3 regions of the Endozoicomonas sp. Z74 genome follow, and region 2 is predicted to be linked to each of the others. Evidence: predicted binding sites of a transcription regulator. Region 2 holds the regulator's gene; each other region holds the start of a gene.

The links. Region 2 encodes sigma-54, which starts transcription at its own class of promoters, with help from an activator protein. Its sites were predicted from a motif close to TGGCACNNNNNTTGCTNT; they were not measured.
Region 1: a site for sigma-54 is predicted at 10,057-10,074, ahead of ACNRUY_RS02345 (formate/nitrite transporter family protein). Genes of this name have one in related genera too.
Region 3: a site for sigma-54 is predicted at 4,886-4,903, ahead of ACNRUY_RS24710 (sugar phosphorylase). Genes of this name have one in related genera too.

The regions. Positions count from the first base shown of each region.
Region 1 covers NZ_JBLYZI010000005.1:39,163-50,717, reverse strand. Annotated here, with positions in the region: gene ACNRUY_RS02375 (hypothetical protein) at 1-1,313, shown strand, start outside; gene ACNRUY_RS02370 (XylR family transcriptional regulator) at 1,354-2,532, opposite strand; gene xylB (xylulokinase) at 2,851-4,320, shown strand; gene xylA (xylose isomerase) at 4,331-5,674, shown strand; gene ACNRUY_RS02355 (glycoside hydrolase family 3 N-terminal domain-containing protein) at 5,844-8,276, shown strand; gene ACNRUY_RS02350 (glycoside-pentoside-hexuronide (GPH):cation symporter) at 8,342-9,682, shown strand; gene ACNRUY_RS02345 (formate/nitrite transporter family protein) at 10,234-11,040, shown strand; gene prmB (50S ribosomal protein L3 N(5)-glutamine methyltransferase) at 11,198-11,555, shown strand, end outside.
Region 2 covers NZ_JBLYZI010000032.1:8,087-19,641, reverse strand. Annotated here, with positions in the region: gene ACNRUY_RS11410 (KpsF/GutQ family sugar-phosphate isomerase) at 63-1,037, shown strand; gene lptC (LPS export ABC transporter periplasmic protein LptC) at 1,187-1,762, shown strand; gene lptA (lipopolysaccharide transport periplasmic protein LptA) at 1,743-2,360, shown strand; gene lptB (LPS export ABC transporter ATP-binding protein) at 2,519-3,244, shown strand; gene ACNRUY_RS11390 (hypothetical protein) at 3,346-3,705, shown strand; gene dcuC (C4-dicarboxylate transporter DcuC) at 3,988-5,364, opposite strand; gene ACNRUY_RS11380 (RNA polymerase factor sigma-54) at 5,818-7,305, shown strand; gene hpf (ribosome hibernation-promoting factor, HPF/YfiA family) at 7,424-7,735, shown strand; gene ptsN (PTS IIA-like nitrogen regulatory protein PtsN) at 7,811-8,266, shown strand; gene ACNRUY_RS11365 (F0F1 ATP synthase subunit B family protein) at 8,394-9,458, opposite strand; gene rapZ (RNase adapter RapZ) at 9,734-10,627, shown strand; gene ACNRUY_RS11355 (HPr family phosphocarrier protein) at 10,627-10,896, shown strand; gene mgtE (magnesium transporter) at 10,902-11,555, shown strand, end outside.
Region 3 covers NZ_JBLYZI010000150.1:239-9,057, forward strand. Annotated here, with positions in the region: gene ACNRUY_RS24690 (hypothetical protein) at 1-70, shown strand, start outside; gene ACNRUY_RS24695 (hypothetical protein) at 268-1,293, opposite strand; gene ACNRUY_RS24700 (competence protein CoiA family protein) at 1,415-2,464, shown strand; gene ACNRUY_RS24705 (hypothetical protein) at 2,601-2,999, shown strand; gene ACNRUY_RS24710 (sugar phosphorylase) at 3,080-4,861, opposite strand; gene galU (UTP--glucose-1-phosphate uridylyltransferase GalU) at 4,986-5,822, shown strand; gene ACNRUY_RS24720 (HAD-IIB family hydrolase) at 5,877-6,752, shown strand; gene ACNRUY_RS24725 (glycosyltransferase family protein) at 6,745-7,965, shown strand; gene ACNRUY_RS24730 (low-density lipoprotein receptor class A repeat-containing protein) at 8,027-8,819, opposite strand, start outside.

The DNA.
Region 1 (11,555 bases), on a different contig from region 2:
TCGTGAAGGTAGTGGCTAACGACTCTTCTTATGCTGCGCTTAAAAGGGATGGAAGTGTGGTTGCCTGGGGACCCCGCAGTTTTGGTGGAAATGTGAATGTAGGCAGTGGTGGGGATCTGGCCAGTGGAGTAGTGGATGTCGTACCGGCCATGTCTGGCGCTTATGCTGCTTTAAAAGAGGATGGCAGTGTAGTGGCATGGGGGAATAACTCTTTTGGCGGAGATATCTTTGTAGGAAGTGGAGGGGATCTCACCTTTGGCGTTCAAAAGATTACAACTAATAACAGTTCTTTTGCAGCTATAAAAAAGGATGGCAGTGTGGTGGCATGGGGGAACAGTATATATGGCGGTGATATTCATGCTGGCAGCAGTGGTGACCTGTCATCTGGCGTTACAAATACTTTTGGTAATGTATATACCTATGCCGCGCTCAAGCAAGATGGAAGTGTTGTAGCTTGGGGTCACCCTTCCTTTGGAGGTGATATTAATGTGGGCAGTGGAGGGGATTTAAACTCCGGAGTGGTGGATGTCACACCTGCGAAATATGCTTTTGCTGCCCTCAAGAATAATGGAAGTGTTGTGGCGTGGGGTTTTCCTGATTATGGAGGGGATACTAACATTGGCAGTGGTGGTGATTTGAGTGGGGGAGTTGAGCAAATGGTTGCTTCCAACCTGGCCTTTGCGGCCTTGAAAAACGATGGCAGTGTCGTGGCTTGGGGGTTCAGATCCAGTGGTGGAGATACTTCCCTGGGCAGCGGGGGAGATCTCGGCTCTGGCGTGACCAGAATTGTATCCAGCTCAAAGGCTTTTGCCGCTTTAAAGCAGGATGGCAGTGTTGTGGCCTGGGGCGACTGGCAGTCAGGAGGAGATGCGGACGACAGAACCGGTGGTGACCTGGATGCAGGTGTTGTTGAGATTGTTGCTAATGAAAATGCCTTTGCAGCCCTGAAAGAGGATGGCAGTGTTGTTGCGTGGGGCCCGGAAGAGTCCGGCGGTAATATTTATCAGAGTGGTTCATCATTAAGTTCTGGTATCGTCAAAATATTTGCAACGGATGGTGCCTTTTCTGCGTTACGTGAAGACGGTGTGGTTTTTGCGTGGGGGGCAGAGGATAGAGGGGGTAAAATTGATAACAATGGCCTTTCTGGAACAGTGGCAGGCGTGAAAGAGGTGTTTGCTTCCAATTCGGTGTTTGTTGCATTAAAGCAGGACGGTCATGTGGCGACCTGGGGCAGACCCACGAGTGGTGGTGACAGCAGTGCAGCGGAAAAAGCATTACTGCCTGTTGAAGAGATTATTGAAAGCAGTTTGTAAATAATATTGGAATGAGAGAAAACGAGCCCTCTGATGGTTGTCAGTGGGTTCGTATATACCTTTCTTCTTGGGATGGATAACCGGTTCTATACTGCTTTGGCGTCATACCGATTTCTTTTTTAAAAAGTGCGTAGAGGTATTGAACAGAAGGGTAGCCGCACAGGGCTGCTACTGAGGCAATGGGCTTATCCGTTATAGATAGTAGCTCCTGTGCCCTTTCCAGCTGAGCGTTGGCGATGTATTTATGGAGAGAGCAGCCGGTTTCCTTCTTGAAGCGTGCTTCAAGGTTGTTTCTGGATAAACCGGATTGGAAAACCAGTTCGGTTGCATGGATGCCTTCATGGAGCCTCCGTCGTATCAGGCCAACAGCGTCTCTGACATAGTGATCCCTGAAATGGCTGTATTGAGTCGACTCCCGTTGTACCAGTTTTTCCGGCTGCACCAGCGTAAGTTCTGCGACCGGGTTGCCACTCAACTGCCGGGCAAGATTATCAGCTGCCCTGAAGCCGAGTTGGTAGCAGTTCTGACGGATTGAGGACAGCGATGGAGAGCAAAGACTGTTCGCCAGGTCATCGTCGTCCACACCCAGTATTGATACCTGCTCAGGGATATTCAGCTTAAGGTGTCGGCAAGCCTCAATCAGTTGAATGGCTCTGGCATCGGTTACCACCATGATTCCTATGGGTTTTGGGAGTCCTGCCACCCAGTCACAGAGATGGTTTAAATGGGCATGGGTCGCTTTGGCAGAGTAACCATTGAATGGATAGCAGGCACTGCCTGTTTTCCTGACCATTGAAGTAAACGCTTTCAGTCGTTCAAGGGCCCAGCGATTGTCTCCGGAGGGGGGCATGCCATACACCGCAAAATGCCGGAAGCCCAGAGCCTGAAAATGTTCCAGCGCCATGCTGGCAATTCCCTGGTTATCAGTGGCAACGTAGCTACAGTCCGGATATTCGTCTTTATTGAGGTACGAGCCACCAATTCCAGTGACAGGTTTATTCTGGCAAGACAGCGTACGCTCAACATCAGGGTCGTCATAATCAGCAATATAAGCATCGCACTGTTGTAAAAAATCAGGATCAAGCCGACAGCGATAGTCTTCTTCAATTAATAGCTGCCAATTGGCCTGTTGCTGGTTTCGCCATGATGCAATGCCACCCATCACCCTTCGGTCATAAACTTTGTTACCGTTAAACAGAACCCCGATGCAGTGTTGCATACTGATTCCTCCCCTTCACAAAAAGCACTTCGACACTATAAAAAAATAATGAGACGAGTATTGAGCCATCTCAGCGATTGCCTTCTGGTAAGGGTGCTCATTCTGTTTTTTTGACCTGAATCATTTATTGCCCGGGTTGTAAAAAAAACATAATTCATTGTTTGTTTTTCATAATTGTTTCCGGCTATAGGGCTCTTTACCCTGTGACTTCCAATATTTGATGTCTTTGCCAATTCCAAAGTGATCGCCATTGCTATTGATCAAAAGGCGATTAAAGCCTGTTCAGCTGGCATGGCAAAAATCAGTCAGGAGTAATGTATGTTCCTTGGTATAGACTTGGGAACCTCCGGAGTGAAGGTTATTTTGCTGGATGAAAATGACCAGATACAAGCCCAGGTTTCCGTTCCTCTCTCCCTTTCCAGGCCCAGGCCAAACTGGTCGGAACAGGAGCCTGACAGCTGGTTTAATGCCGCTTTTACAGCCATCGGTGAACTGGGAAAAACAGAGGATCTATCGGTTGTAAAAGCCATCGGACTGTCTGGTCAAATGCACGGTGCGACTTTATTGGATAAGGGGCTGAAGCCATTGCGACCGGCCATTCTCTGGAATGATACTCGCAGCTTCCATGAGTGCCAGGAACTTGAGGCAGCAAACCCCGCTTTTCTTTCCCTGGGGGGGAACCGGGTAATGCCCGGGTTTACCGCGCCAAAATTGAGATGGGTTGAAAGACATGAGCCGACGGTTTTCAAAAAAATCCATAAAGTCCTGTTACCCAAGGATTACCTGAATCTTCAGCTTACCGGTGAAATTGTTTCCGACCGCTCTGACAGTGCCGGTACGCTCTGGCTGGATATTGCCAGACGGGACTGGTCAGACTCCTTGCTGGACAGTTGTCACCTAAGTCGCGAGCAGATGCCGGCCCTGTTTGAGGGCTGCGAGGTCAGCGGTTACCTTCGCAGTGACCTGTCAAGGCGCTGGGGTATGGGGCGGATTCCGGTTGTGGCCGGTGCTGGAGATAATGCCGCCGGAGCCATTGGCGTGGGTGTCACGACGCCTGGGCAGGCGATGCTTTCTCTGGGTACGTCCGGTGTCATTTTTGTGGTAACCGATGGTTTCCATTCCTGCCCCGAACAAGGGGTCCACAGTTTCTGTCATGCCTTGCCGGATACCTGGCACCTGATGTCTGTAATGCTCAGTGCTGCCTGTTGCCTTGACTGGCTGGCCCGCCTGACCGGTGCCCGGTCGGTGGGTGCATTGTTACAGGAGGCAGAGCATCAGGGGCGGTTCAGTGAGCAATTGGTGTTTTTGCCGTATCTGTCGGGTGAACGCACTCCCCACAATAACTCTGATGCCCGTGGTGTGTTTTTCGGTATGGATCATGACACACGCCGCCCGGATCTGACACGGGCTGTGTTGGAAGGGGTATCCATGGGGCTCAAAGATGGTTACCAGGCTTTGCAGAGCGCTGGCGCAAGGATGGATCAGATCACTTTGATTGGAGGGGGGGCTCAAAGCCCGCTCTGGCGGCAGATGCTGGCTGATATTCTTCAGATGCCCCTGCATTATCGAGCCGGCAGCGAAGTAGGACCGGCTTTGGGGGCTGCCCGTCTGGCCCGGCTTGGCTTACAACGGGATTACTCACCGGCTTCAGTGGCTGATTTCTGTCCGGTACCCGAGTTGACACAAACTCATCAGCCGAACCCTCTGTTAGCCGATCAATACCACAGCAAACATCGACAATTCCAGCGTATTTATCAATCACTGATCGACGATTTCGGTGCCCATTAAGGAGAGTGTGATGAGCCAGGCAATCCATAAAGAACTGTTTTCAGGCATTGACAAGGTTTGCTTTAAGGGGAGTCAAGCGGGTGATGAGCGTTTAGATACCCTGTGCTACCACTTTTACGACAAAGATCGGGTGATCCTGGGCAAGACCATGGCCGAGCACCTGAGACTGGCGGTGTGTTACTGGCATAATTTCTGCTGGCAGGGAAACGATGTTTTTGGCGATCCGTCTTTTCGCCGACTGTGGAACCAACCGGAGCCAATGGTAGCTGCACGCCTTAAAGCGGACGCCGCTTTTGAGCTGGCCGGTAAGCTGGATGTTCCCTTCTACTGCTTCCATGATACCGATGTAGCACCTGCCAGCGATTCTCTTAAAACCTTTACGGATGGCTTCAAGGCCATGACGGATTATCTGGGGGATAAGCAGGAAAAAACCGGAATCCGGCTATTGTGGGGAACGGCTAACTGTTTTGGCCATCGTCGCTATATGTCGGGAGCCGCTTCCAGTCCGAACCCGGAAGTATTTGCCTGTGCAGCTACCCAGGTGGCCCATGCCATGGAGGCCACACATCGCCTCGGAGGGGAAAACTATGTGCTATGGGGAGGCCGTGAAGGTTACGAAACGCTACTGAACACAGACCTGCGCCAGGAGCGGGAACAGCTTGGCCGATTTATGCAGATGGTGGTGGAGCACAAGCACAAAATCGGGTTCAGGGGCACTTTGCTGATCGAACCCAAACCCCAGGAGCCCACCAAGCATCAATACGATCATGACGTTGCCACTGTTCATAGTTTTCTACAGCAGTTTGGCCTGGAGCATGAAGTGAAGGTCAATATTGAAGTGAATCATGCGACGTTGGCCGGACATACTTTCCAGCATGAAATTGCCACTGCAGCATCACTGGGTATTCTCGGCAGCATTGATGCCAACCGGGGGGATCTGTTGTTGGGCTGGGATACCGATCAGTTTCCAAACAGTGTGGAAGAGATGACCCTGGCCATATACGAAGTAATCAAGGCTGGAGGGCTGACCACGGGTGGGTTTAATTTTGACGCCAAGCTGCGGCGACAGAGTATTGATAGCAAAGATCTGTTTCATGGGCATGTGGGGGGGATCGACACCCTGGCGCTGGCTTTGATAAAGGCTGCCCGGTTGCTGGAACAGGAAGTTCTGCTGCAGGCCGTGGCTGAACGTTATCAGGGCTGGAGCACGCCCTCTGGAGAAGCCATTCTCCGGGGTGAACAGTCCCTGGATAGCCTCCGTAACCAGGTGTTGAAACAGGATCTTCAACCTGAGCCGGTATCCGGGCAGCAGGAGCACCTGGAAAACATGGTTAACCGCTACATTTTCAGCTGACACGACGGAGGTCAGCGGCATTGTTGTAATGCCATGGTTTTGGCATCCACGGTGGCTGTTTATCACAGTCGCCCATCACAGTCTGATCATTAGTTGAGTTTCGTTTGCACCGCTAGACCAGGATTGCAAAAGGGTTGTCATCCTGGAAAAGCAATGGGGGGAATGAATAATGACCGATATAACCAATGAAATACCCTATAAAAACCCGGAACTGTCCATCTCTGAGCGCGTCACTGACTTGCTGGGGCGGATGACCATTGAAGAAAAAATGGCCCAGATGCACGCCTACTGGCTGTTTTATGATGAAGACGGTGAACTGGCCACCAAGCCCGTGGCCATGCTGGAAGCACCGGACCCAAATGAACTCAGGAAGAAAATGAAGTACGGCATGGGGCAGATAACCCGTCCCCTGGGCAGTCAGGCTGTTGCTCCTGAAATCAGCGTCAAGCGGCTGAACAAATTGCAGAAGTTTCTGGTTGAAGAAACCCGGCTCGGTATTCCGGCGATGTCCCATGAAGAGTGCCTGGTGGGTATGATGGCCAGGGGAGCCACTCTGTTTCCTTCCTCTTTGAGTTACGGAAGCACCTGGAATCCGGAACTGATTGAGCGGGCGGCCCGGGCCATACGGGTTGAAATGAAAAGTATCGGGGCACAACAGGGGCTGGCTCCCGTTCTGGATGTTTCCAGAGACGTTCGCTGGGGCCGAACAGAAGAAACCATGGGGGAAGACCCCTATCTTGTTGGTCTTATGGGTACCCGCTATGTTCGTGGCCTGCAGGGCAAAAATCGTGATCTGCTGGCGACCCTGAAGCACTTTGTCGGTCACTCCGCCAGCGAAGGGGCCCGCAATCATGCTCCGGTTAATCTGGGTTACCGGGAGCTGAACGACACTTTTATGCTGCCTTTTGAGATGGTGGTCAAACAGGCTGACCCTGGTTCAGTGATGCCGGCTTATCATGATATTGATGGTGAGCCCTGTCATGGTTCGGATTTCCTGCTTACAGAAGTGTTACGCAAGCAGTGGGGTTTTAATGGCCTGGTTGTGGCGGATTATGGCGGTATTGATATGTTGTCCGGTCATCACCGGGTCGCCGGAGATATTGCCGGCTCTGCCGCCATGGCATTTAATGCCGGCCTTGATATTGAACTGCCTATGGGGGTTTCTGCAGAACACTTGCCCGCAGCACTCGAAAGGCGAAGCATCAGTGAAACCCGGATTAACGAAATTGTTGCCAGTGTTCTGACTGAAAAATTCAGGTTGGGGTTGTTTGAAAACCCCTATGTGGATGAAAAAGGCATTTGTTTCCAGTCTGAAGAAGCCCAAACCACCGCTAAAGAGATCGCGCTGCAGTCTGCAGTGCTTCTGAAAAACGACGGCACTCTGCCAGTGGACCCGGGCCATGGGCAGAATATTGCCGTAATAGGCCCCACTGCGGCAGACCCGATGGCTTTGCTGTGCGGTTACAGTTTTCCGGCCCATGTGGTGATGTTTGATGGGAACCGCCCGGAATCCGTTGATAACGTTAAGACACCGCTGTCGTCCATAACGAAACTGTATGGCGAGGAACGCACTTCATACGCCAGAGGTTGTGACATTCTGCCCAAAAGAACTTCTGAGGCTCCGGTCTTCCCGGGACAAGCTGAAGTAGAGCCAATGCGTGAGTCTCCTGTCAGTCAGGATATCTCACAGATTCCAGAGGCGGTTGCCGCTGCTGAAAAAGCGGATATCGCCCTGGTTTGTGTGGGGGACCTGGCAGGGTTGTTCCAGACAGGAACCGTAGGGGAAGGCAGTGATACTGATTCCCTGCAGCTGCCCGGAGTTCAACAACAGCTGGTGGAAGCGGTCATTGACTCAGGTACCCCCACTGTCGTGTTAATGACCTGCGGCCGGCCATACACTTTAAGTGACAAAATCAGAGAGCAGGCGGCTGCCATTCTGATGAGTTTTGCCCCCGGGCAGGAAGGGGGGGAAGCCCTGGCTGAGTTGATTGCCGGAATCCGCAGCCCTTCCGGGCGACTGACCGTATCCATTCCCGGCAGTGCAGGCGCTGTGCCATTTTACTACAACCATAAGTTCAAAAGTTGTGGCACTCCCATTGCCCGGCATTTTGGCAGCTGGTATCCCTTCGGTTATGGCCTGACCTACACCCGTTTTGAATATTCCAATCTCTCTTTTGATTCTGCCAATATTGATATTAAGACAGGAGACGTTTTATTCAGCTGTGAGGTGACCAATACAGGAACCCGGTCCGGTACTGAAGTGGTCCAGGTGTATTTTCGTGATCTTTATGCCTCGGTTGTACGCCCGGTAAAAGAACTCAAAGCTTTCAAGCGGGTATCGCTGGAGCCGGGAGAACAGGCTCTGGTGACCTTCAGGGTTCCTGTGGATATGCTGAATTTTACCAGCCTCAAGGGCAAAAGGGTGGTAGAAGGCGGCGAATTCCGGGTTATGGTCGGAGCCTCAAGTAATGACATTCAACTGGAAGGAATCGTCACCATAAACGGTACATGCCGTAAATTGGAAAAACACTGGCGTATGGAAAGCGAGGCCAAAGTCGAACACGTTGAGCGCAAGGTTTCAACGGTTTCGGAGTCTGTTTAAAACCATTCCGGGCAACCCTTCCGGGTTGCCTTTTTTTCTGTTTTAACTGAAGGGGGAAGCCCGCCGTGAGTACGATTACTGTGCGGGAAAAAGTGGCATTTGCCATGGGGGATTCTGCCAGCAATATTGTTTTCCAGTCTGTTACCCTGTTGCTGGCTTTCTTTTACACCGATATTTTTGGCATTTCCGCGGCGGCAGTGGCCACGCTGTTTTTGGTGGTGCGTGTCATTGATGCCGTCACGGATCCGCTTATGGGGGCAATTGCCGATCGAACGCAAACCCGATGGGGACGTTATCGCCCTTACTTACTCTGGCTTGCCGTGCCCTATGGCATTATTACTGCGCTGGCATTTACCACACCGGACTGGGGGGACAGTGCCAAACTGGTTTACGCCTATATCACCTACTCATTAATGATGGTTCTGTACACGGCCATCAATATTCCCTATTGCGCCCTGGGGGGTGTCATTTCCAGAGAGCCGGAAGATCGGATGAGCCTGAGTGCGTACCGCTTTGTTTTTGTCTCCCTTACGGGGTTGGCGGTTGCTTCGCTGGTGCTCCCCATGACCGAAGCCTTTGGGGCGGATAACCGGGCCAAAGGGTATCAGATGGCCATGGCGGTTATGAGCCTGCTTGCCGTCCTGCTTTTTTTCCTGTGTTTTGCCTTTACCCGCGAGCGGGTAAAACCCGTGGCATCCAGCACCCATAACTTCCGAAAGGAACTCAAGGCCTTGTTCCTGACCAATGACCAGTGGCGTGTCATTGCCGGTCTTAATTTTCTGTTCCTGATCACCAGTGTGATGCGTTCGACGGTGAACCTGTACTACACCTCCTATTATATGGAGCGGCCGGATCTGGGAGCTACCGTGTTGTCACTGTTTATGATGGGCAGCGTTGCCGGAGGGATTCTGGCCCGGGTACTGACCCGGTCTTTCTGCAAGCTGGCCATATTCCGGTTACTGATTCTGTGCTCGGCTGGGCTTTTATTCATTCAGTATTTTGTACCGCCAACGGCGGTCGGTCTGATCATGGTCCTGTTGTTTCTTCTGGGGATAACCAATATGGCGGCGGCCACCATCCTCTGGGCCATGAATGCGGATGTGGTGGATTACGGAGAGTTGAAAACAGGGCGTCGGACTGATGGCCTCACGTTTTCTGCCACTCTGTTTGCCCTCAAGCTGGGAGTGGCTGTAGGAGGAGCCATGGCCACCTGGCTGTTGTCTCAGTATGGATACGAAGCCAATGCCGTACAGACGGAAGAAGCCATTTCCGGCATTGTGATGTTGAACACCCTTTTTCCGGCCATCGGTTATCTGGTGGTCTTTGGCTGGATGATTCAGTACCGGCTGCATAGCGAGAAGGTGAGGGAGATTAATAGCGAATTGGATGGAGCAGGTGCTTATTGAACCCGGCTCTGCAAAGTGGACAGAGATTGTGCACCCTTTTCACAGGGTGCACTCTGGTCGTGCGTTAATGGTGGATTACTAGGGGCTGTTGATGTTTTGTCGTGTGCTCAGCCAAAGCCAGCGTTTTCGTGCCAAGGCGCAGTAGCGCAGGAATACCGTCGTCTTTCAAGCTGCTGCAACGATGGTACGGAAGCGCTGGCTTTGGCCCTTCGGGTGGTTCGTAAAGCGGCCTTCCGGCTGTGTTGAACTGGCTTGACGTAGAATGCGCGCTGCGCCAGTCCGCCTTGCGTTAGGCCGCTTTACTAACCACTGAGCTCACGCTAAAACATCAACAGCCCCTAATCAAAGAGCCGGGCATTTACTGTTATTGCGAATGGCACACCCTTTGCTGTACGTAGATTTGTAAAAGAAGGTTGTTTTTTGCTGCTCCTGTCCTGGTTTGATCTTCAACAGGATGAGAGAGGAAAACAGCCATCGTTTATCGATCAGAATTCGGGGGAAGTGCATTCTGATTGGTTATTATTCAATCGAATAACGCTGAAGGGAATGCCATGTCTTATTTAGTCCCCGCGGATTTTGTCACCAAAATGGTGGACGCCGGTGAAGCCAAAATTCATATGTCCACCCGGGACACTCTGATCAGAGCCTATATGGCCGGAGCCATTCTCGCCCTGGCCGCGGTTTTTGCCATTACCATTTCTGTGCAGACCGGCTCTGGATTGCTGGGTGCTGTTCTTTTCCCGGTGGGTTTCTGCATGTTGTATTTGATGGGGTTTGACCTGCTGACCGGGGTGTTTGTGCTGGCCCCTCTGGCATTACTGGATAAACGTCCGGGTGTCACCGTAAAAGGGGTGCTGAGAAACTGGGGGCTGGTTTTTACCGGTAACTTTGCCGGCGCATTGACGGTGGCCTTTATGATGGCGTTTGTCTTTACCTATGGTTTCTCGGTCGAGCCCGGTGCCATCGGGGAAAAAATAGCCGGTGTCGGTGAGGCGCGAACCCTGGGTTATGCCGAGTATGGACTGGTTGGCTGGCTGACGATCTTTTTCCGCGGGATGCTCTGTAACTGGATGGTTTCCATGGGGGTGGTGGGAGCGATGATTTCCACCTCGGTCAGTGGCAAAGTGATCTCCATGTGGATGCCGATCATGCTGTTCTTTTTTATGGCCTTTGAACACTCTGTAGTGAATATGTTCCTGTTTCCATCCGGCATCATTCTGGGCGCAGATTTTTCGGTAATGGACTATCTGGTCTGGAATGAGATCCCCACGGTTCTGGGTAACCTGGTCGGTGGTCTCGCTTTTACCGGATTAACGCTTTACACCACCCATGTAAGAACGGCACCCAGCCGGGCCTGATGCATTTCCGGGCAGGGCAGGTCTCAGACCTGAGGCCCTGCCTCCCTCTTCGAATATCAAACCCTTCGTCCTTTTTCCTGGCAAATATGCTATTTTAGACCGCTTTAATGATCGCGAGTGGGGCTTGTTTCCTACAACGAGCCCTGGAGGATAGCATGTGACCGACTCCAATGAGTCCTGGGAAGGCCTGGTTTCCATCCGGGATTTTGTACGCTGGGGCGCCAGCCGTTTTAATGAAGCAGGCCTCTTTTTCGGACATGGCAGTGATAATGCGCTGGATGAGTCCATGCACCTGGTGTATCAGGTACTGCAGCTTCCCTGGGATTTGCCGGAAAGCTATCTGGACAGTCGTCTGTCCATGAATGAACGGCAGTCGGTGGCCAGCCTGATTGAGCAGCGGGTCAGCAGTCGTAAGCCCCTGGCTTATCTGGTCAACCAGGCCTGGTTCTTCGATATGCCCTTTTATGTGGACGAGCGGGTGCTGGTTCCCCGCTCGCCGGTGGGTGAGTTGATTC
Region 2 (11,555 bases):
CCACAGGCTCCTAGACTCTGGTATCAAGCCAGAGCGACTGATACAGAACAGGCTTTACCGAAATGACAACTGACCAAACCTTTATCGAGATCGGTCAACGCACAGTCCGCATTGAACAAGAAGCTATCCAGGCATTACTGCCGAGAATTGATGAGAGCTTTAGCAAAGCCTGCCGGCTGATGCTGGAGTGCCGAGGCAGAATTGTTGTGGTGGGCATGGGGAAATCAGGGCATATTGCCCGGAAAATCAGCGCAACCCTGGCCAGCACTGGTACACCCGCCTTCTATGTTCACCCGGGTGAGGCCAGCCATGGTGACATGGGAATGATTACTTCAGATGATGTGGTGTTGGCCATATCCAACTCCGGTGAAACCGCAGAAGTCATTACCCTGCTTCCCCTGTTCAAGCGGATGGGCGCCCCTGTGATCAGTATGACGGGCAACCCCTCCTCAACCCTGACCAAAGCCGCTGAGGTCAACCTGGACGCCAGCGTTAACAAGGAAGCCTGCCCACTGGACCTGGCCCCCACTTCCAGTACCACCTCACAACTGGTGATGGGGGACGCCCTCTCCATAGCCCTGCTTGAAGCCCGGGGCTTTACTGCGGAGGATTTTGCCTTTTCCCATCCGGGCGGATCCCTTGGGCGGCGTTTGTTGCTGAAAGTTCAGGATATTATGCACGGCGGAAATCGGATCCCCGTGGTCAGGAAAGGAACAAAGCTGGGCGAAGCACTGCTGGAAATGACCCGGAAAGGGCTGGGCATGACTTCCGTCATCGATGAACAGAATGTGCTCATCGGCATATTTACCGACGGTGACCTGCGCCGGGCCCTGGATCATGGAGTTGACCCCCACAACACCCCCATTGACGATGTCATGACCGTCAAGTGCACCACCATCAGTCCTGACATCCTCGCGGCAGAAGCCCTGAAGATCATGGATGACCGGAAAATCAACGCCCTGATCTGCGTGGACGAAAAACGCCATGCCATCGGAGCCATTAATATGCACGACCTGTTGAAGGCAGGGGTTGTGTAACAGCCTCATCACCTCACACTTTGTGAAGCCCCATAAAGCTTCATTTCCCTGCGTATCCGGTTATTGCCAGAATCAGGCTGGATACGCATAATGGCCATTTACGGAAGGTATGGCCTTCCCGATCAAGCACACCATTAACGGACCCGGGGATGCCTTACCGCAACTATCTTATTACCACAGGCCTTTTAATGCTGATGCTGGCTGTTGGGTACTGGGCCTATGATGGCTCGTTAAGCCCGGTTGCCCAGCAAAAATCCCTTATCATACGGCAAGATGCAGATTACTTTCTGGTGGATGCACAGATCAGCGAATATGGAGTGAACGGCCAGCTGCAATATACCCTGGACTCCCAGAGCATTACCCACTATCCCCACACCGATAACACACTGCTGCAGACTCCGGTGATGGTCAACTACCGCAAGCCCGGACACACCACCCGTTCCACCTCTCAGAGCGGTAAATTGCTGCCAGGAGGCAAGGATCTTGAACTGTGGGATAACGTGGTCATCACCCAGACTGACCTGAACACAGGAAAAGAGGTACGTATGGACACGGATTTTATCACCGTATACTCTGACCAGAACATGGCCGACACGGATCGTCCTGTCCTGATCACCAACGACACGGGTAAAACCCGTGCAATCGGCATGACTGCTCTTTATCAACAGGGCCTCATTAAACTGAAATCAAGGGTACGAGGAGTCCATGAACCCATACAGCCGTGAGCCGGAAGCAAGCCATGAGCGGGAAATGCCTGAAGTCCCCCCTCATCAACAGGGAAGGCGCTCAACTGCAAACCAGAACGGTTTGAGGCTGACAACCGGTCTCCTGCTGGCCACCCTGACAGGTGCATTGGTCACTCCCGGCGTCACTTTTGCACTGCCTTCTGACCGGCAGAAGCCCATTGAGATCAAATCGGACTCTGCTGACATTGACAATAAAAAAGGGATTTCCATCTATCGGGGAGACGTTGTCATGATTCAGGGCACCACCCGGATCACTGGCGATATCATTACCATTTACACCCAAAAGCGCCAAGTCACCCGGGTCATTGCCCAGGGCAATAAAAACCGGGCCTACTACGAAGAGCAGCAACCGGATGATCAGGGCACCCTGCAAGCCTGGGGTTACACCATCAAATATGAGGTGACGGGTGACCGTATTGAGCTGATCAGGAACGCCCAGCTTTCCCAGAAAGGTGATACCTTCAAAGGGGAGAAAATCAATTACAATCTGACCCAGCAGACGGTCAACGCCAAAGGGGCTGCAGGTAAAGACGGCAGTGGACGGGTTCAAATGGTTATCCAGCCCAAGCAGGAATAGAGCCTGGATGGCCAGTGCACCCGGAGCCACCCTGGCCTACCGGGACTTTGCCTGGCTGAGCTTTGAATAGCGGCGTTTTCCAGAAAGCCTCTTTACAGCAACGTTTTCGAAACACCATCACCCAACAGTATCATCACAAAAGGTTTACAGACTTCCGGATGGCAACCTTAAAGGCAGAACACCTCAGTAAAAGCTACAAAGGCAGAGACGTCGTCAAGGATGTTTCGCTGCAAGTCAACAGTGGCCAGATCGTTGGGCTGCTGGGTCCCAACGGCGCAGGTAAAACCACCTGTTTCTATATGATTGTCGGGCTGGTCAAGGCAGACGGCGGCAAAGTCTCTATCAACCAGCAAGATCTGACCTACCAGGCCATGCACAACCGGGCACGAGCTGGTGTGGGTTACCTGCCCCAGGAGGCGTCCATTTTCAGGCGCCTGAGCGTGAAAGACAATATCATGGCTATTCTGGAGACCCGCAAAGACCTGAACAGGAGTGAACGCACCCGCAAGATGGAATCACTACTGGATGAGTTCAATATTGGCCACATTCGTGACAGTGCGGGCATGGCTCTGTCAGGGGGAGAGCGTCGCCGGGCGGAAATCGCCAGAGCTCTGGCCACCGACCCCACCTTTATTCTTCTGGATGAACCCTTTGCCGGGGTTGACCCGATTTCCGTCGGCGATATCAAGTCCATCATCCGTCACCTGCAGAACCGCAATATCGGCGTACTGATCACCGACCACAACGTCCGGGAGACCCTGGATATCTGCGAGAAAGCTTACATCGTCAGCGAAGGGCACATCATTGCGGAAGGCGACAGTCATACCATTATGTCCAACCAGAAGGTCCGGGACGTTTATCTGGGGCACCAGTTCAGCCTCTGAACCATTGTGAGCGGAAAAACCGCTCACCCTGAACCTTTTAAACGCCATGCAGGCAGCATCACTTCAGTGAAATGAATAATAAGTCAAAAGAATATCGACGCATGCAAGTTGAGTTTTCACCAGCTACCTATGTGGGTATGCCAATAGCTAGTGTGCTTGCATTCCTTTCACTCAATCATTGGCTGTATGCTGCACCATTAATCATATTTCTAGCTGTCAGGTACTATTACGATGCTCCTTTAAGGTATTTGTTTAGAATTCATCACCACTACTTCAAAGTTTTTATAGCAATATTGGCTACCATAACCGTCATGTCAATTTCAATTTTGGCATTGATCCGAACCCCACTTTTAGAGCTTGTGATCATGATGATATTTCTCATTGGGGTTGTTGCGATGTTTGTTTTTCTTTATAAGTTCTATAGCCATGATCGTCTACAGAAAAATGGGGGAAAAATATAAGCTCTCGCTACAATTAACCCAGATCCTGCGCTGAGCTGGGTTGTTGCGCAGCCTCATAGCCCTACCTTGTTCCCTCGCACCGCAGGGGAACACTCTTCCACTCTCACATTGTAAGCATTGATTTCTACCCACCATAATTCAAATGATTCTGTAGATAAGGAAATTAACGGATGAGCACAACCTGCTGCCCCCATCTTGTGTTGAGGACGTATTTTCCAAAACCGGCAAAGCCGTATTCCAGGTTACCCCCCAGAATACGGCCGGTTCAGGTGGCAATGAACGTTACACAAACAAAATAACGTGCAACACAATCCCCAAAAGGAACGCGCCGATCATCGGTACCGATGTGCGCTTCACCACTTCAAACGGCGATATTTTTGCAATCCCCGCACAGGCGATCACCACCGCAGCAATCGGCGACATGGAGCGCCCCATAGAAGCGGCAAAGTTCATGGGCAGTAACATGGTCACCGCAGGCACACCAAAGCTTTTTGCCACATCCGGCGCCAGGGTAGCAAAGGACAGGAAAGCGGCATTACCAGACCCCATCATGATGGCCGATACCGCAATAAGCACCGCCATGAAAATGGCCATGGCCTCAGCGCCAATACCCAGCCCCTGGGCCGATCCCAGCAATGAGTCGATAGCACCAATGTGCTTCAGGCCGGTTGCGAATATCTCAGCACCGATAATCAGGCCAACCACAGGACCGAAAACAGCCCCCATGCCGCTGAGAAATTTATCGAACCCTTCGAGAGACTCTTTCACCTTTCTTGAACGCAGCAGCTCGCATAAGATGCCAGCAAACACACTGATCAACATGGCCATGACCAGATTCATCTTGATGGAAGAAACCATCATTTTGGAAAACGTCAGCAACAAGGCAAACGGAATCATCGGCAGCAGCGCGTAAAACCCGGGGGCTGCGGGTTTATCCGCCTTACCATCAGAGGATTCAAGCCCTTCACCTACGTGCTCAGCAGCAATGTACCCTTCCTTCAGGTCACAGCGACGCTGCCAGAAAAAGTGCAGTGCCGCAGCCAGCAAAGCCATAGGTACCGTCACCCAGGCCTGGTATCCCAGGAAGTACTCGGTAATATCCAGTCCGGACTGACTGGCGGCAAAGTTCGCATTCACCTGGGTCACACCGATTTCAAACGCTGCAGGAGAGGCAATCACAGCAACGGCAGAAGCTGGGCTCAGACCAATGTTTCTCAACACCGGATATAGAGTGACCATCAGCAGCAAACCCAGCCCGGTGGCAGAGGTGACAAACATCTGCAATACGACACTGAGCAGATAGCACAGAGCCAGCACTACATAAGGAGACCGGAAACGGCTGATCGGCTTGACCGCAAGGCGAACCAGCGCTTCTGAGGCACCAATGTGTGACATATAAGTGGCAAAGCCCCCACAGGCCATAATCGTCAGGCCAAGACTGGCCATCCGATAACTGAACACCGTGTTCATCAGCTGAAACAGATCAAAAGGCATAAACCCGGTTGCCTTGTCTGCCGGCAGAATGTCCTTGATCCCCATAAGAGCAGCAGCGCTCAGGAGAACAATGCCCGCAAGGGCAAGAGAGGCCGAGGCACTAAAATTTTTCACGATGGCATACACCACCAGCGCCACAATTGGTATAACGATTAAAATATCCATGGGATTCCCATCATCTTAAATTGACGGGCAGGCTATTTTTTGGACTATCGTTTGTAATTGATCGAAATCAATCCAATGGGTTATTGCCTCAACTTAAAAAAAAGCTATCGGGGTAACTCTCATTTCCGCCGTGGATAGCGCTGATAGCGCCCTGCAGGAAGAACCCATCGCTGTTATCCGGGCGGAAACTTCCCTGAGGTCTTCTCTCCAAAACAGGGTATTCATGACACTTTTTTATCTCTATTTTTGCTCATACAACTTTTTTCGGGCCTGACTATGGGTTTATAATCAGCCACACATGGAGAGTGGTCGCAAAAGCATCCGTGCTAATACTGACCAGACACCGGCGGTCTGAATAAGCTGACTGACAGTCATTGGGACTGGACTGCTGAATCAGGCGAAAAGGTGTTACGGTCTCCAGCGGACAACGAAGTAAAGGTATACGGTTGCCCTATGAAGCCTTCTTTACAGCTCAAGATGGGCCAGCAGCTGACCATGACTCCCCAGCTGCAGCAGGCCATCCGGCTGCTACAACTATCCACGCTGGACCTTCAGCATGAAATCCAGGAAGCCCTGGAATCCAATCCCATGCTGGAAGCAGAGGATAACCAGGCCAGTGATTCCGCTGCCGACGCAACAGCAGACAACGCAGCGGATTCCGGAGGCAAGGAAGAGCTGGTGGATCTGAGCGAAACCACCATCGAGCCTCAGCCCCAGGAAATGGCGGAATGGGCAGACAACATTCCCAACGAGCTGCCCGTCGACTCAGCCTGGGACGAGGTGTATTCCAGCCTGCCTGCCGCCAGTGGCGATGATGAATACGACCCCCTCTCCCGCTCCAAAACCGTGGAATCCCTTCAGGATCATCTTCAATGGCAGCTGGATATGGCCCCGATGAGCGACCGGGACCGTCTGCTGGGCCTGGCCATTATCGAAGCGGTCAATCCCGATGGCTATCTAACCTGCAGCATGGATGAACTCTATGTCTCCCTGCAGAGCCAGCTGGAAGAACTGGACCTGGAAGAACTGAAGGTGCTTCAGCACCGCATTCAGCAGTTTGACCCCATTGGCTGCGCCAGCAGTGATCTGAAAGAGTGCCTGCTGGTTCAGCTGCAGCAACTGCCAGACGATACCCCCCATTACCAGAATGCCGAAAAACTGATTCAGCAGCATCTTGAAGCCCTGGGGGCCAGAGATTATGCTCAGATCATGCGCAAAACCAAGCTCAAGGAAGATCAGCTGCGCGAGGCGCTTGGCCTGATCCAGAGTCTGACGCCCAAGCCCGGCAACGTAATCGATCCTTCCGAGGCAGAGTATGTGGTCCCTGACATATCCGTGCGCAAGGAAAAAAACCGCTGGGTGGTGGAACTGAACTCCGACGCTCTGCCTAAACTGCGCATCAACAACAATTACGCCTCCATGGTACAGCGGGCCAACAGCAGTCGTGATAACGTCTTCATGAAAAACCATCTTCAGGAAGCCCGATGGTTCCTGAAAAACCTTCAGAGCCGGAATGAAACTCTGATGAAAGTGGCCAGTCAGATCATCGCTTACCAGCAGGACTTTCTGGAACACGGTGACGAGGCCATGAAGCCTCTGGTACTGGCCGATATCGCCGAAGCCGTTGGCATGCATGAGTCTACGATCTCCCGGGTGACCACCCAGAAATACATGCACACCCCTCGTGGGGTCTATGAACTGAAGTACTTTTTCTCCAGCCATGTCAGTACGGCATCCGGAGGAGAGTGTTCATCAACGGCCATCCGGGCCCATATTCGAAAGCTGATTGCGGAAGAAAATACCCGTAAACCCTTGAGCGATAATAAAATTGCCAGCCTGCTGGGAGAACAGGGGATAAAAGTGGCCAGACGGACCATCGCCAAATACCGCGAATCCATGAACCTGCCACCCTCTAATGAGCGAAAGCAACTGGTGCCCTGATGTTTTTTTGCCCCAGGGCATCGCAAGCAGCAGGGAGAGTGTTAAAATCCATAATACAGCCAGTACGAAAATCCCGCGCACTGGTAAACATCTGGAAATGGGATCAGGAGAGCGTTACATGCAAGTCAACATCAGTGGACATCATGTCGAGGTAACAGAAGCTCTGCACGACTACGTCGCCAAGAAACTGGAACGTCTGGGCGCCCACTTTGACAATATCACCAATGTACAGGTGACTCTGAGTGTAGAGAAGCTGGTCCACAAGGCAGAAGCGGTTCTGCATACCCGTGGAGCCGATATCAACGCCACCGCAGAGAATGAAGACATGTACGCCGCCATTGACCAATTGTCGGACAGGCTTGACCGGCAGCTGGTCAAGCACAAGGAAAAAACGCTGGGTCGGATGCAGGGAGCCAGTGGGCGGCTTTAATCCAAGACGCCCCGAAGCGACCCGAATCTTGTCGTCTGACCAGCCCCACTATCCGGTCTCTTCAATAAAGAGTGTATGATCATTAATCACATCCTTACTCCCGGGCGCACCTTTCACGGTGTGCACGGGGTCAGCAAGAAAAAAATCCTTGAATTTATTGCCGAACGCATCAGCAGCGAAGTGCCTGCCATCAATGCCAAGGAGCTGTTTGAGGCACTGATTGCCCGGGAGCGACTGGGCACCACAGGCCTGGGCAATGGTATTGCCATCCCCCACTGCCGCTGCAAAGCCTGCCCGGAACCCATCGGGTTGTTTATGCGGCTGGATGAGCCAGTGGATTATGATGCGGTGGACCGGAAACCAGTGGATCTGGTCTTTGCCCTGATTGTACCGGAAGGGGAGAACCAGGAGCACCTGGATATTCTCAGGGCTCTGGCGGAGCGTTTTCAATCAGAGTCATTGCTTGGGGAGTTGCGAGCGACTGAAGATGCGCAGGCGCTGTATCAATACTTGACCGCTGCCCCAGCATGAGCATTGGGAACAGCAAAGCAAAACCCCCACAACAATCCAGTACTGAAGTGGGGGCTTTTTACCTAGGTCAGTATTCTAAGAGCCGCATGATTTAGCATGCAGACACTCAATGAAACAACTAGACCAATCAACCAACAAAGTAACTAACAATATTGGCCAGCATTGATCCAACACCCTTTTTAGGTGCCGAGGCTTCAACTATCTGATCAAGCTTGGTCAATACCTGCTGGTTTTGCTGTGCAAGCTTCATGTTTTCAACGGCTAATGCACTTATATTACTCTTAAGAGCCTCAACCTCAGGGGTCGCCTGCTTCTTGCGTTCAGCAGCCTTTTGCCGAATAGCATCCCTTTTCTCAGCTGCTTTTCTTTGCTTTTCTCTTATACCCTCAAGGTGTTTCTCCCGCCTGTCATTAGCATCCTCCATACGCGCCTGAGCATGTTCACTTCTCATCTCATGGGCCTGACTGGACTCTTTCAGGTTAAACTGTCGTCTGTTCAGGCCTTTGTCATGCATAGCCTTTGCATCTTCCTTGATAGCCTCCAGCTTTTCATCTCTTGCTTTCTCAGCTGAAGCAAGCTTCGCATTGAAATGCTCCAAGGCCTCCATTCTTCGCCTGTATTCCTCTTCGGACATCTCAGGGTTTCGGACACTGACAAAATCCACCTCTCGCCCTTCACCGTCAGCATCAGTAATAGTGATACTTACCTGGTTCGGATCACGAACTGTCAAGCTTTCATCTGACATTTCAGCCCTAGGATACTGATATGAGTAATCACTTTTAAGAGCAGGTCGACTGGCCGTTGCCTCAGAAAATCGGAATTCTGTAGCAGCGTAACCACTCCCATTTGCATAGGAGACAGCCTCTGGCTTACCCTTGATCTTCTCAATAATCCAGTTAATCGGACTTAACAGCACTGCTACGATCCGCTCCTTCAAGCTCTTTGGCTCGAGAGCCACTTCTGTTTCCATATCCATAGTGCAATTGACAACCCATTTATTAGGGATCAACTTGGTTTTAGGGCTTTCTTCTTTGACTACTTTTTTAGCACCCGTTTCAGATCTAAAAAAAACAGCGTTTTCTTCTCCTGTCGGGGTACTTGCTGCACTTGAATCGCCAGTACCATAACCACTGCTCAAACTTGAAGTGTCATCTAAAATATCCAATTTCATAACTGATGTATTCGCGTCCATAACCTATCTCCTTTATAAAGTGATTTATTCAAAACATCCTGGATCTATGGACAACCCATAAAGCCCCTCTGCTTCGAATTAAGACCAAACAATACGGATAACATTCACAGAAATGGATAACAGGGGTGTTACTACCACTAACGAATCTGCCCGCCCTACTTTTCCCCACGCCTTCCCCCGGTCACGCGATCATCATAAAATACAGCTATCCTATGGCTGCCAGCCCCAATAATACGGCCCATAAACAGTCATAAAGACAGCAGAAGGGAACTTTCATGAAGCTCATCATCATCAGCGGGCGTTCCGGCTCAGGTAAAAGCTCTGCACTGCATACCCTGGAAGATGAAGGGTTTTACTGTGTGGATAACCTGCCCGCCAACATGCTCAACCAGCTGCCAGACACCCTCAGGGCTTATCACCAGGATGCTTTACAGGAGAGCAGCCAGGAGGGCCAGAGCGAGCCTCCGGGAATGGCCGTCAGCATTGATGTGCGCAACGTTCCCGGAGCCCTTGAGCAGTTCCCCGGCTATCTGGAAGACCTGGAAAAAAAGGGGATTCAGTGTCAGGTTCTGTACCTGGATGCCGGTGATGAACAACTGATCAAGCGTTACAGCTCCACCCGCAGAAAGCACCCGATCAGCGATGAAACCACCTCCCTGAGAGAGGCGATCAAGCAGGAGAAACAGTTGCTCTCCCCCATTCTGGCTGAGGCGGATATTCGCTTTGATACCTCCTCTCTTTCAGTTCATCAGATCCGGGAACGGGTTCGTCAGGAAGTTCTGGGCAGTGCCAGCAACAGCATGACCGTTCTTTTTCAGTCTTTTGGTTTCAAGCACGGCGTGCCTTCCGATGCCGATTTTATTTTTGATGTCCGCTGCCTGCCCAACCCCTTCTGGGTCGAATCCCTGCGAGCCCATACCGGCCTGGAGCAACCGGTTCAGGATTTCCTGAAAAATGAGCCCGAGGTCATTGACATGCTGGGGGATATCCGGAAATTTATAGAGAAATGGCTACCCCGTTTTGAATCGGCCCAGCGCAGCTACATGACCATTGCCATTGGTTGCACCGGCGGGCAACATCGCTCCGTCTACATCAGCAAATGCCTGGGCGAACTATTTGCCGGACAGCTTGAGCGCGTGCAGGTCCGGCACAGGGAGCTTCCTGAATAATGATTACCCAGCAGGTGACGATCATTAACAAGCTTGGCCTTCATGCCAGGGCTGCTTCGAAATTTGTCTCCACCTCCTCTGCCTTTACCAGCCAGATCCAGGTGGGCTACAAAGGTCGCAAGGTAGATGGCAAAAGCATCATGGCCATCATGATGCTGGCAGCAGGCCAGGGTTCCCAACTGGAGCTGTTTTGTGATGGCCAGGATGAACACGAGGCCTGTCAGGCACTCTGCGAGCTGATTGCCGACTTTTTCGGTGAAGAGGAATAACGACAATGGCCCAGCAACTGCAACTGAGCATTGGCGAAACCGAGCTGAAAAAGCTCAATGATGCTCTGGAGCACGGGGTCTCGGCTGAGCTTCGCATTATGCTCAACAGCCTGCCACCGGCTGACTCCGCCCACCTGCTTGAGTCCTCCCCCCCCAAACTGCGCAGTCTGCTCTGGCGACTGATCGACCGGGATCAGGAAGGGGATGTCCTGCAGGAACTGAGCGATGATGTCCGTCAGTTTTTTCTGGACCGGATGAACGTCGCCGAGCTCAGGGCCATCACGGAAGGCCAGGACGTTGATGACATCGCCGACCTGTTGCAGCAACTCCCGGGCACCATTACCCGGAAAGTGCTGGATTCCATGGACAGCCAGGATCGCCAACGTGTTGAAGCGGTTCTGTCTTATCCTGAAGATTCCGCCGGCGGGCTGATGAACACCGACACCATCACGGTTCGCCCCAGTAATACCGTGGATGTGGTTCTGCGCTACCTTCGTCGCCACGAAGCTATTCCGGACATGACCGACAGCCTGCTGGTGGTCAACCGACGGGACGAATACATCGGCCGTCTGCCATTAACCCTGTTGCTGACCACCGACCCGGGAGCTACCGTCCGGGAGGTGATGCTTACCGATCTGGACCCTATCCCTGCGGATATG
Region 3 (8,819 bases), on a different contig from region 2:
GATAAAAAGCAAGCCAAGGATGGCCTGCGATAACAGCGTACTCAATATCGTCATCCGGTCCTGGGATTAAGCCAAAGGGACCCTGAACAAAGTCACGGCTCGCCTTTGTACCATGGGCATAGTCAGCCAGCAGATAGAAAATCACTTTTTCCCGTTGGAAAGAAAATGATTTTACCGGGCTTAAAGCTCAGCCTCAACTGTTGCAGAAGAACCCAAGCCAGCCTCGGTTGACACCGCATCAAGTTAACACCCAACAGTAATGTGCCACTATAGCAATGGCTTTCCAGCCTTTGTCACATGATCAAAGGTGAAAACATGTTCAACAGGGTTCTCATCACAGCGACCCACCAGCCGACCGGGAAAGCGCCAGCCCCCTTTACCGATCACGACCACGCCCCCACAAACCGGGCATTGGCCGCTGTAATGCACCAGAGCAATTCTGCGATGCTGGTAACGCCCCCCTTCCCCTTTGATCGGTCGATATTCCAGTAGCCAGATACAGGAGCTGGTGATACTCATCCAGTCCGGTACCATGGCCACCCGCTTATCCAGCAATCGATATACGAAACCAAACAGAGCCACAAACACAAAGGAGCCCAGAATGGGCCAGGTCATCCCGCTCAAAATAAACTGGCTAACGCTGGGTAAGATGGGCGCAACAGAAACACTGCCCATAATCAACAAAAACACCATGAGAGGGAACAGAATCGTGACCAGAAGGAAGACCAGTTTCCAGCCCACGATATCCAAATTATCCAGCCATCGCACCAATCCTGGCAGACGCTTTTTTTTCTGCTCCTTGTAACGAAGCACCGCACCGGGCACATTGTACTCGGCTTGCTTATGGGCCGTGGATTTCACCTCATCGGAGACAGGCTTGGCTTCCAGCCGATATTGATTCTTTTTTCCTTTTCCACCTCCTGTGATTTTTCCGGGCACACCATAAAAATTCAGTTGATGTTCACTGGCAATGCCTTCGATACGAACATCGTCGTTCAAGTATTTTTTGAATAAATCTCGATACTGGCGACCAATGTAATCGGACACGCTTTCGTACTTGAAATGAGCAACCACATTATCTTCGAGCCATTTCATAATTTCACTCGGCTCGTAGACCAAATTTTCCGACTTAATCTCCCTGGCAAGATCTTTTTGAGTCAATTTTGCCAAGGCTTTTAAAAACAGAAGGGGAAAAGTCAGGCTTTCCTGGCACTCCTTCTCTTCGATAAACCTCAACACACTCTGCACCGCATCTGCTCTGGCCTGAACGGTATCCACCCCCAGCTTCTCCATACCCCGACTTACCCCTTATACCCATGTTTATCTCTGTTTCAGCGGACTATGCCATACCACTCTTAAGCTCACCAGCACCCCGCTGGCCAAGTGATCAGAATGACTAACAGGAGAATGGATCATGAGCACAAAAAACCAACAACAAGAGCGTTCCGTAGAGCTGCGTTACGGTATCCAGGCGGGAAAAGTCGTGCATATATCAGACGTCGACAGCGGCCTCTCATGCGACTGTTTCTGCCCTGGCTGCCAGGCACCGCTGGTTGCCCGCAAGGGGGAAGTGCGCACCCACCACTTTGCCCATCACAAGGGCGTTGACAGCGAAGCCTGTATTGAAACGGCCTTGTACCGCTACGCAAAACAGATGATTCAAGAGCACAAGGCCGTTTTGATTCCCACCGACGAACTCAAAGCCGTTGCCATCGACAAACAGGGAAAAACCCATGTCCGCCAGCTGAAGATTCTGGGCCAACGGATCGAGTTCGAAAAAGTCGACCTGGAAGTGTTCATAAACGGTTATCGTTCAGACGCGACGGGATACCCCTACGAAAACCGAACCCTGGATATTGAGGTTTGCGTCTCCCATAAGGTGGATGATGACAAACAGAGCAAGGCGTTGGCTACCGAAGCCTGCATGATGGAGATCGACCTGTCCCAGCTGGCCAGGGATGCATCACCAGAGGAGGTGGCCCAGGCAGTGCTTTCCACTGCACCGCGACACTGGATCAACAACCCAGTTCACCAGCAAGTTCTGGCTAACCTACAGATCGAAGTGGATCAGTTAGCCCTGGAAGCCGATCGCGCCGCTGACGCTGCCATTGAAGCTAATAAAGCTCTGAAACGCCAGACAGTTCAGCCACCCTCACTGACACCGGAAAACCCCGATAATCATATGCTGCTTGGCTTTAAAGTCGGCCACGGTTACTCACCCCGCTACCGAAATGATTTCGAGCTCTCGAAAGTTTACACCACCCGCCCTGTTCTGGCGCATAGCACCCGAAACTTTACGTGCACCCAATCTGGCGGCTTTGAAATGGAAGAGATTGATCTGGACGAATCCTGTATCCAAAAACTGAAAGAGCTGGAGTACCCTGTGGAAGCCAGTCTCATCATGGGTACCAAAATCAACGGTCGACGATTCATCCCGGTTGTGTTGGATGTTCGAGTCGAGTAATCACCACTGAATGCACCACTATCTGGCAGAGGAAAGTCGACCAGAGACTTTTCCTGCTGCCAGCCAGGTTGCCCTAACCTTTTTCCCGCTCCCACCGACAACCACCCTATCATTGGCCTGAACAATCAGCCTGAGTATGAGCAAAAGAGAAACGTGGCGTTTACGGCAGTACTGGAACCAGGTAGGTGGCATTCTTGTAGAAGAATTCATGCTGGTGAAACAGCATCCCGACAAAACCGCTGCTCGCAGGTTGCTCGATGGGCTCATCATTCTGGACAATGAGAGAAGAACAGCCTCCGCCAGGGAGGTGTCCATCAAGGGGAAAGACATCATTGCCGTTCAAGTCAAAGCCGGCCGACTTGGAATGTACCTGATGGGGCAGGCCTATTTTTCCGGCATACTTCTACAAACTTTTCAACCCAAATCCATCAAGACTGTCGCTATTTGTGATCAATCAGATTCGGTCATGGAACGACTGGCAAAAGAACATCGCATCGAAGTGATTGTTATTCCAGAGGGGGCAAAAAGTAGATAGATAAATGAAAAAAATAACAGGCGTTCTGTTGTTGGCTCCTTAACGGTTTTTTTTCAAAGGGCGTTTTTGGGGCCTGTGGATCATAGTTCTGAAGAAGGATCTACCAGCCAAAGGGACTGATAGGGCTTGAGCTGGGACAGGTTCGCGGTTTTCTGTTCAATAAGATCATGCCAGCCCAGGTATTCATCCATGGTCAGTTGCTGGTGAACCATGGTCAGGTTGTGCAGTGCCACCAGGGTGCGGCCGGTGTTGTTGTCCACTCGGCGAAAGGCGAAAATTCCGGGGCTGACGGTCATGACCTGCTGGGGGATGTCCGGATGAAAGCAGGGTTCCTTCTGTCGTATGGCCATCAGGGATTTCAGGGTGTGAAACACCATGCCCTGGATGGAGACGGGGTTGTCCAGTTCCGGGATCAGTTCATCGATCGCCCATCGGCGCCGGTTGATGGAGCGGGTGCGGCCAGAGCTTTCAACCCCTGCCAGGTCGTTGGGGGTGGCCAGCAGGCTATGGATGTAGATGGCCGGAATCCCCCGCATCCCCAACATGATGATCTGTGAGCAGAGAAAACGCTGGGCCTGCCAGTGGTCCTCTCCTCGTCGGGTCCCCTTCATGGCATCAAACAGAGAGATGTTGATTTCATAGGGTTTTTCGCTCTGGTCAGAAAGCGTGCGGACACTCACAAAGCCGCCAAAGCGGTGCATGCTGTCCACCAGTTCCATCACCTCTGTTTCAGGAACCAGGCCTTCCAGGGGTCTCAGGCCGATGCCGTCGTGGGAGGCGGTGAAGTTCAATACGGTGCATCCCTCTGGGTAATCGGGCTGTGCATCGATCCAGTGCGACAGATATTTTTCCGTGCCCCGGTTCAGTGCATGGAGTACCAGGGGGGGGAGGGCGAACTGGTACACCATGTGAGCTTCGTCCCCTTGGCCGAAATAGCTGAGGTTTTCCGGGTCGGGGACATTGGTTTCTGTCAGTAATAAACTGCCAGGGCAGGCTTTTTCCAGAACCCGTCGTATCAGTTTGACAATGTTGTGGGTCTCGGGCCGGTGAATGCAGGGTGTTCCCATGGTCTTCCAGAGGTAAGCGATGGCATCCAGGCGCACCACCGAGGTGCCCTGTGACAGATAAAAAAGCAGAATGTCGATCATCCGGATCAGGACATCCGGGTTTTTGAAATTCAGGTCAATCTGGTCTTCGCTGAAGGTGGCCCAGACGTGCCGGGTGCCCCTCCGGGTCTGGATGGGTACCAGCAGCGGAGAGTTCCTGGGACGGATGACGGGGCTCAGGTCGGTGTCCGGATCCACTTCAATAAAAAAGTCGCGCCCCGGCCGGGTGCCGCTGACAAAATCCGCAAACCAGAGGCTTTCCCGGGAAATATGGTTGATGACAAGGTCGGTCATGACCCGGTACCGGCTGGCCAGCCTGGCAATATCACCCCAGTTTCCCAGAGCCGGGTTTACCGCCAGATAATCAATCACCGAAAAACCGTCGTCTGAACTGAAAGGGAAGTAGGGAAGGACATGAACGGTGGTAATGAGGTCGTCCAGATAGTGTTCAAGAAAGCCGCACAGGGTGTTAAGGGGGTGGGGTGAATCTGGGTTGTGGGGAGTCTCCATAAGACTGTCGCCGTAGGTGATCAGGAAAATATCTTTCTCACTCCAACCCGGGTGGCTCAGGTTCGGGTGCTTATGAATAAAGTGCTCAACCCTGCGCACAATGGTGCTGGCCAGGTTCTCTGCCTGTTCCCCATAGGGCCGTTGCAACAGCTCACTGAGGGCCTGGTGAAACCGGGCGAACCGGATCGGGTAGCTTTGCAAGAGGCGCTCCTTGTCAATAACAAAACTGAACACTTGTTTTTTCAATGCAGGTTTTTCAGTGAAGATAAACAAGCAGAAGTTGTGCCATTTGAAACTGGCACAACTTCTGCTTGATGAGTCATTGAGTGATGGATATCCACGGATACAAGAATGCACAGGGAGTGAACTGATGATCAAAAAATGCCTTTTTCCTGTAGCGGGGTATGGCACCCGGTTTTTACCCGCTACCAAGTCCATGCCCAAGGAAATGTTGCCCATCGTGGACAAACCCCTGATTCAATACGGTGTTGAGGAGGCCATGGCGGCCGGATTGACGGATCTTGGTTTTGTTAATGGCAGAAACAAGCGCGCCATTCCCGACCACTTTGATATCAACTATGAACTGGAAGCGGAGATTTCCGGAAGTGGGAAGGAAGAGAAGCTGGCCAGTATTCGCGACGTCATGTCGGCCTGTACTTTTTCCTATATACGGCAGAACCAGATGCTGGGGTTGGGGCATGCGGTTCTCTCTGGCAGGCCCTTGATGGGGGATCAGCCTTTTGGCGTGGTGCTGGCCGACGATCTCTGCATCAATGATCATGGCCCGTTGGTTATGGCCCAACTGGTTGAATTGTATAACCAGTTTCGTTGCACCGTGCTGGCCGTTCAGGAAGTTCCCCCTGAAGAGGTGGACAAGTACGGGGTGATTGCCGGAGAGCCCATGGGAGACAACCTGGTTCGGGTGACGGATATGGTGGAGAAACCGGGGCCTGGAGAGGCGCCCAGCAATCTGGCAGTGATTGGCCGGTACATTCTTACGCCGGATATTTTTGACATCATTGAAAACACGACGCCTGGCAGAAATGGCGAAGTACAGTTAACCGACGCGATTCTTTCCCAGGCCCGAAGTGGCCATGTTATTGCCTGCAAGTTTGCCGGTGAGCGTTTTGACTGTGGCAGCATCAGTGGCTTTGTGGAGGCTACCAACGCCATTTATCAGCGCCGCCTGAATCAATTCGCTCAGTGAGGGTGCTGGTATGAGCATTTCTATGAACGGGTCTGGCCATCCAGGGTTACGGTTATGAAGCAGTTTCTGGTGTTTACGGATCTGGATGGCAGCCTGCTGGATCACCACAGTTATTCATGGGAGGCGGCCAGCACTGCACTGCAGCGGCTCCGGGAGCTGAATATCCCGGTGGTGTTCAATACCAGTAAAACCCTGGAAGAGGTCAGGCCGCTGCAGGACGCCATGGGTATCCGTCATCCATTTATTACTGAAAACGGCATGATAACCACGGTGCCAGCGGGTTATTTTGAAGACTCGGATGCCCAGCAGTGTACCCACTTTTTTCATGGGCAGCCCTATCGCACCCTGCGACGGCTGTTAAGCAACATGCGTCGTCAATATGGGTTTCGCTTTACCGGGTTCGGTGATTGCACCCCTTCGGATGTGGTTGAGCTCACCGGGCTTACACTGGCGGAAGCAGAGCAGGCCGGTAACCGGAAAGCCAGTGAACCTCTGGTCTGGCAGGATTCACAAGAGGCTCTGGAAGCGTTTGTGGAGCAGCTGGAAAAAGAGGGGCTGCATTTGAACCGGGGAGGGCGTTTCTACCATGTGTGTGGCAAGGGGGATAAAGGCCGTGCTGCCATCAGCCTGACTCGTCGATACCGGGCATCTGCTCCCCAGGTTCAGTGGCAGACCATTGGGTTGGGGGACGGCATGAACGACCTGCCCATGCTCAATGTCGTGGATTGCCCTGTACTGATTCGATCGGACCATGGCTGTGCGCCAGTGGTTGATCACCTGACGCAAGTGCTGGTTACCGATGAGGCAGGCCCCAGGGGCTGGAATCAGGCAGTTCATCAGTTGCTGGACGCTTTCGCAGGGAAGAGTGCTGGCAGGCATTTTGGAAAAGATAGTGGAAAAGATACTGGAAAAGGACTTTGTTATGGGTGACTTCTATCAGAACGGCATTATTACCAATTTTCATAATCTGAGGGTTCGCTCCACAGAGGATATGGAGCAGGAGTTGATGGCGTTTTCCCGTCAGCGCCCTATGTCGCTGGTGCTTCCTTCTCTTTATTCAGAGCTGGAGGGGCCGGCCCTGGGGCCTATTGTCCAGGAACTCAGTCAAGTTCGTTACCTGTCGGAAATAGTGATCGGGCTGGACCGGGCGGATGAGGCGCAGTTTGCCCATGCCCGGGATTTTTTCGGGCAGTTGCGGCAGCACCACCGAATCCTCTGGCAGGACGGTCCCCGGTTAAGGAAACTGGATGGGTTGCTCCATGAAAAAGGACTGGCCCCCAAGGAGCCGGGCAAGGGGCGTAATGTCTGGTATTGCTATGGCTATGTGCTGGCCTCGGCGAAGTCGGAAGCCGTGGCCCTGCATGACTGTGATATTGTCACTTACCAGCGGGATCTTTTGGCACGGCTGCTCTACCCTGTAGCCAATCCGGCGTTCAGTTACGACTTCTGTAAAGGCTATTATGCCCGGGTGGCCGATAATAAATTGAACGGTCGGGTCAGTCGCTTGCTGGTAACACCGCTGTTGCGGTCATTGAAGAAGATTTTAGGGCCCATGGAATATCTGGAATACATGGACAGTTTCCGTTACCCCCTGGCGGGTGAGTTTTCCATGAGGACGGAGGTGTTCAACGATATCCGGATTCCCAGTGACTGGGGGCTGGAAATCGGTGTGCTCTCTGAAGTGAAGCGCAACTATTCCAGCAAACGGCTCTGCCAGGTGGATATTGCTGATGTCTATGACCACAAGCATCAACCTTTGTCCGAGGGGGATATGAGCCGTGGTCTCTCCAAGATGAGCCACGACATTATCAAGGCGGTGTTCCGGAAGCTGGCCACCATCGGTACCCAGTTTAATGCTGAAACTTTTCGTACCATTAAGGCCACTTATTACCGGGTGGCCCTGGATTTTATCGAGTCCTATTACAGCGATGCCATGATCAACGGCCTGCATGTGGATCGCGACAGTGAGGAGCGCGCGGTGGAACTGTTTGCCCGCAACATTATGGAGGCGGGGCAGCACTTTCTGGAAAACCCTATGGAAACCCCCTTTATTCCCAGCTGGAACCGGGTGGTGTCGGCGGTTCCGGATGTGCTGGAGCGGTTGTATGATGCCGTTGAGGAAGATAATGCGGGGCCTCTATGATTTGGTGGGTATTCAGGAAGAGGGATGCTGCTGCCCCCCCCCCCCACACCTTCGCGAGAATTCAGTTTTCCTGGCTTTTCGGCCAGGGATTGGTAATTTTGTTCAAGAGCCAGCTCGCCCAACTGGAGGCTTGGGCTTCAGCCCCTTGAGTAACTACTTCTGACCCTAAATTAGTTATTTCTTCTATTGCTCCTATTGTTGTTGCTTTTGCTTGCGTCGTTATTTCAGTCATTTCAATGTCCATATTTGGATCATCTGTGGGGGCAGGCTGATGGGTCTGAGAAAACATTTGAGACCAGTAGGATAATAATTGAACCAACCACCCTTCTTTAGCATGTTCGCATTTGTGTAAAATCACGCCTGTTATGACTATGGATGCTATGCCAATTCCCGCAACACAACCACCCATTATAATGGTTTGCAATGTGCTATAACCATACGGTTCGTCCTCTATGATTGTTCGAACACGGGTACTGTCTTGTTCTTTGGTAGTAGGGAAGGTAGTAGGGAAGGTAGTAGAGAAATTGGTTTGTGGAAGGCAGTTACCAATTCTGTCTTTGTAGCTCATTTCACTACAGTAGTCCAGAGGATACATCTTGAGAGGTGCGAGAGTTCGTGAATTTTTGCACTCGACACAGGGTGGATTTATGCCTTGAGTGCGTTCGTCACTGTTATCTCCGCAGTCATCAATGTCATCGCATAACCATCCAAACGGAATGACCTTATCATTGGGGCATACGTACATCGCACCAGAGTAAGGTTTATTTGAATATTTATACTGGGCAGGCGTTGGGTGTGTGCGTGTGTGTGTGTGCTGGAAATATCGTTGTAGCCACTCCCGAACAGAATCCAGT